DNA from 2 places in the Marinomonas sp. A3A genome. Region 2 is predicted to be linked to the other one. Evidence: predicted binding sites of a transcription regulator. Region 2 holds the regulator's gene; the other holds the start of a gene.

Region 1 (2,412 bases), 700 kb from region 2:
ACAAGGACACAGGCTACTCTACTCGCTTAGGTGCGACGTATAAAATCAATGACAACTGGAAGCCTTACACCTCTTTCTCCACTGGGTTCGTACCACAAGAAGCGGAGAAACAAGCTAACTCAAAAACTGGAGAGTTTTTTAATCCTGAAGAAAGCCAACAGTTAGAAGCTGGCGTTCGTAGTTACTTCTTCAATAACAAACTCAATATCAACCTAGCCGTTTACCATATTGACCGTAAAAACATCCTTCAAAAAGATACAGATGATACAACTAAGTATATTTCAATTGGTCAAATCCGCAGTCAAGGTTTCGAAATTGATGCACTAGCAGATATCACACCTCGCTGGGTCGCCAATGTCAGTTATGCTTACAATGATGTGAAAGTGAAAGATGCTGCAGAAGGCGTATATTTTGCTAACACACCTTATCATCAACTTGGCATTTGGAGCCGCTACGACTTCCCTAGTATAGATTCTTCTATTGCTTTTGGCGCAGATTACGTTAGCCAACAAAAGAACCGAGATGATCAAATAGTCAAACCTTACACTGTTTATGACATGTCATGGCAGACAAAATGGCAGGATTGGAAATTCCAGCTGAACATCAAAAACTTGTTAGATAAAGAATATGCTGTTAGTGGCTTTACCAAAAACATAGGCTCATTCGTCGGTGAACGTCGTCGCGTTTACGTCACCGCTGCCTATGACTTTTAGCTGAGTAAAGAAGCAATAACAGGGTCAGATTCCTTGAGCCTATTAAAGGAATCTGCCCCCTTTAACTTTACTCTGTCATTTCTAATATTTGACCTAGATCAAACCGAGCTTATTTAAGTCACCAATCCCGCCATCATCACTTGAGTTCAATTAACACACAGGTAAACTCCGCCCGTTTTGATCGGTCGGTGCGCCTTATGTCTCAAGAAAAAATGTCTCAGCAAAAAAGCTTCATGCCAGAATTACTCTCTCCAGCAGGTTCGTTAAAAAATCTGCGTTATGCCTTCGCCTACGGAGCCGATGCCGTTTACGCAGGCCAGCCACGCTACTCTCTAAGAGTGCGCAATAACGAATTTGATTTAGAAAAGCTGGGCATTGGCATAAATGAAGCACACGAGCTGGGCAAAAAACTCTACGTGGTCAGCAATATCGCGCCCCATAACGCGAAACTGAAAACCTACTTACAAGACCTAGCGCCAGTTATTGGCCTCAAACCAGACGCGCTCATCATGTCTGATCCAGGCTTAATAATGATGGTTCGCGAAGCCTTTCCCGATCAACAAATTCACCTCTCTGTTCAAGCCAACGCGGTCAATTGGGCTACCGTGAAATTCTGGCAACAACAAGGTATTTCTCGCGTCATTTTATCTCGTGAATTGTCTCTTGATGAGATCGAAGAAATCCGTCTAAAAGTGCCAGACATGGAGTTGGAAGTCTTCGTTCATGGTGCGTTGTGTATGGCCTACTCTGGCCGCTGCCTGTTATCGGGTTACATGAACAAACGCGACCCAAACCAAGGCGCTTGCACTAATGCCTGCCGCTGGGAATACAACGCCCACGAAGCAACACAAGACGAAACAGGTCAGATCATTGCCAGCAGTGCCGCTTCATCAAAAACTCCAGCGTCTGCAGTGCAAATTCAAGAGCCAAGCGATCAGCTCTTTTTGTTACAAGAACGCGGTCGTCCAGACGAATATATGCCTGCGTTTGAAGACGAACATGGCACTTACATCATGAACTCTAAAGATTTGCGCGCCATTCAACACGTTGAACGACTCGTAAAAATGGGCGTACATTCTCTGAAAGTGGAAGGTCGTACAAAGTCTTTTTATTACTGCGCCAGAACGGCACAAATCTATCGCAAAGCCATTAATGACGCCGTCGCAGGTCGCCCTTTTGATGCCAGTCTCATGAGCAGCTTAGATAACCTAGCAAACCGTGGTTACACAGATGGCTTCTTGCAACGCCATCGTCATGTGGACCTACAAAACTATGAAACAGGTAATTCCATCAGTGACAAACAGCAGTTTGTCGGTGAAGTCATTGCAACCAACGAAGACTCACTCACTATTGAAGTGAAGAACCGCTTCAGTGTTGGCGACTCATTGGAACTGATGACACCAAAAGGCAATGTCACTTTTGCATTAAGCGAACTAAATGACAAACAAGGTCGCCCTATCGACGTAGCAAAAGGCAGTGGTCATGTGGTGTCTATTCCTTGCCCGCAAGGTATTGATGCTTCCATGGGGATCCTAATGAGAAACCTATCGGAAGGGCAAACCACCCGCCAACCTCACGCCAGCGCGACGGCATAGAGACAAAGCAATGGCACTATTAATCAACGATCGATGCATAAACTGCGACATGTGCGACCCAGAATGTCCGAACGACGCCATCACCATGGGCGCCAAGATTTATG
Region 2 (2,412 bases):
TCATCAAACAACAATACTTCATCGCCCGCTTTTACAGCTCCCTCTTGGATTTCTAATTCTGCTTCACCATATTCCAGCGCATATTTTTGTGAAATAGTCTTTCCTGGAAGCTTACCTTTTTTACGCACTAAGATAAGAGGCTTTTGAAGTTCATAAGCCAGAACCGCTGCAATCAAAAAACCACGGGCATCGATACAGGCTATATGAGTGATATCCGTTGCGATATAGCGATGTACATAGGCATCAACGACCATTCTCATACCTTTAGGGTCACTGAAAATAGGGGTGATATCTCGGAAGCTAATACCTTGTTTTGGCCAGTCTTCTATTGTTTGTATTAGTGATTTAACGTAAAAATCGTCGTAAAGCATTCCAGTTGAGCCTCATTATATCAATCAAATATTGGCGATTTTACCACAATCACTCGCAACCCCCACGAGTTTTTGCATTTCGGGGAAGTCAACAATCTCAATTTCTTTCCCATCAACATGTATTAGTTCATTTTTTTGAAAACGTGTAATGACACGACTAACTGTTTCAACTGCTAATCCAAGGTAGTTACCAATCTCCCCGCGAGACATGGAAAGGCGAAAAGAACTAGCGGAATAGCCACGTTTTTTAAATCGATTAGATAGGTTTAATAAGAAAGATGCCACTTTCTCATCGGCATTTTTTTTCCCCAACAAAACCATCATCTGTTGATCATCGGATATTTTTCGACTCATCACCTTAAATATTTGATGTTTCAAAGAAGGAATCTGTGAAGATAACTCTTCAAGGTGACTAAATGGAATCTCACACACTGTAGTGGTTTCCAGTGCCTTTGCAGAAACCGGATAGACATTTGAATCAATCCCGCTTAAACCGACCAATTCACTAGGACAATAAAAACCTGTGATTTGCTCTTCGCCAACTGATGTGATGTTGAATGTTTTTAAAGTACCAGAGCGAACAGCGTAAACAGAATCAAATGTATCGCCTTGGCGAAACAAAAACTCACCTTTTTTAAGTGGCTTTTTGCGCTCAATAATCTGATCTAATCTATTAATATCTTCATCAGCCAATGCAATTGGGAGACAAAGAGCACTTAGGCTACAATTTTGACACTGCGAAGTAAGGGTGCTGTTGAATCGTGACTGTGTGTGTGTCATTGACATGTAAATCTCCCTGATCTCGATCTATATAACTTTTGAGTATTTTATGGCGCCATTAAGGTATTTATCAAAGACCATACAAATACAGCGAATTAGTAATCTACCGCGTTCTGTTACTTTAATAGTGGTCTGCATTCCACTACAGTCAATATCTAACATACCATCTTTTACCATGGGAGTTAGCCTTTCCATCTCTTCAGAAAAGTACTCAAAGAAATCAATATTGTATTTCTTTTCAATAACAACAACATTCAGCTCAAATTGAGAAATTAATGTCATTATCACTTGATGACGGATTCTATCATCCAGATCACTAATATAACCTTTAGCGATTGCCAATTGGCCTTTCTCAATACTACTCCTATAAATTGATAAGTCTGTATGGTTCTGAATATAAACACCATTTAAATCGCTAATAGCGGAAACGCCAAAAGCAACCAAATCGGTACCAGCATGCGTTGTATAACCCTGAAAGTTGCGCTGTAGCTGACCTTGCTTTTGAGCAATCGCTAGGCTATCTGTTGGTTTTGCAAAGTGATCCATGCCTATATATTCATAACCAGCAGAGATTAAATATTCTGTACTCATCCTCAATAGCTCAAGCTTCATGCTTGATATAGGTAAGCTTTCATCTGAAATTCGTCTTTGAGCACGAAATCTATCAGGTAAATGGGCGTAGTTAAAAAGCGATATACGCTCAGGAGATAATTGAATCACTTGTTCCAAGGTCTTTTTAAAACCTTCGATAGACTGGTATGGCAAGCCATAAATTAGATCGAAATTAATCGACCTAATGCCTAATTTTCGAGCATCGTCAACAAGAGTGGCTACCATCTCAACAGGCTGAACACGGTGAATAGCTTCTTGAACCTTGATGTCAAAATCCTGCACACCAATACTAATTCGATTAATTCCCTTTTTTGTTAACAGCTTCAATTTAGATAGACTGATCTCCCGAGGATCAATTTCAACACTGTAATCCTGCGTGCCATCATTGATTAAGTTGAAATGCTGCTGGATATTATCAAACAGCGCGTCAATTAACTCTTCCGTCAAAAAAGTAGGCGTGCCGCCACCAAAATGCAATTGCGTCACTTCTCTTGAATGGTCAAGCATCAGACTACGCAATCTCATTTCTTCGCCCAGTAACTCAACGTACTCGGCCCCTTTTTCGTACTGCTTAGTTACAATTTTATTACAAGCGCAGTAGTAACAAAGGTTGGCACAAAAGGGAATATGAAAATAGAGGCTAAGAGGC

The links. Region 2 encodes FNR, which switches genes on or off when oxygen is low (the NO sensors DNR and NnrR bind a similar motif). Its sites were predicted from a motif close to TTGATNTANATCAA; they were not measured.
Region 1: the regulator FNR is predicted to act here: its motif matches at 802-815, upstream of trhP (prephenate-dependent tRNA uridine(34) hydroxylase TrhP).

The regions. Positions count from the first base shown of each region.
Region 1 covers NZ_CP025532.1:1,606,372-1,608,783, reverse strand. The annotation lists gene CYL31_RS07510 (TonB-dependent siderophore receptor) at 1-713, shown strand, start outside; gene trhP (prephenate-dependent tRNA uridine(34) hydroxylase TrhP) at 911-2,308, shown strand; gene CYL31_RS07500 (YfhL family 4Fe-4S dicluster ferredoxin) at 2,319-2,412, shown strand, end outside.
Region 2 covers NZ_CP025532.1:2,306,113-2,308,524, forward strand. The annotation lists gene CYL31_RS10715 (adenine phosphoribosyltransferase) at 1-371, opposite strand, end outside; gene fnr (fumarate/nitrate reduction transcriptional regulator Fnr) at 396-1,157, opposite strand; gene hemN (oxygen-independent coproporphyrinogen III oxidase) at 1,179-2,412, opposite strand, start outside.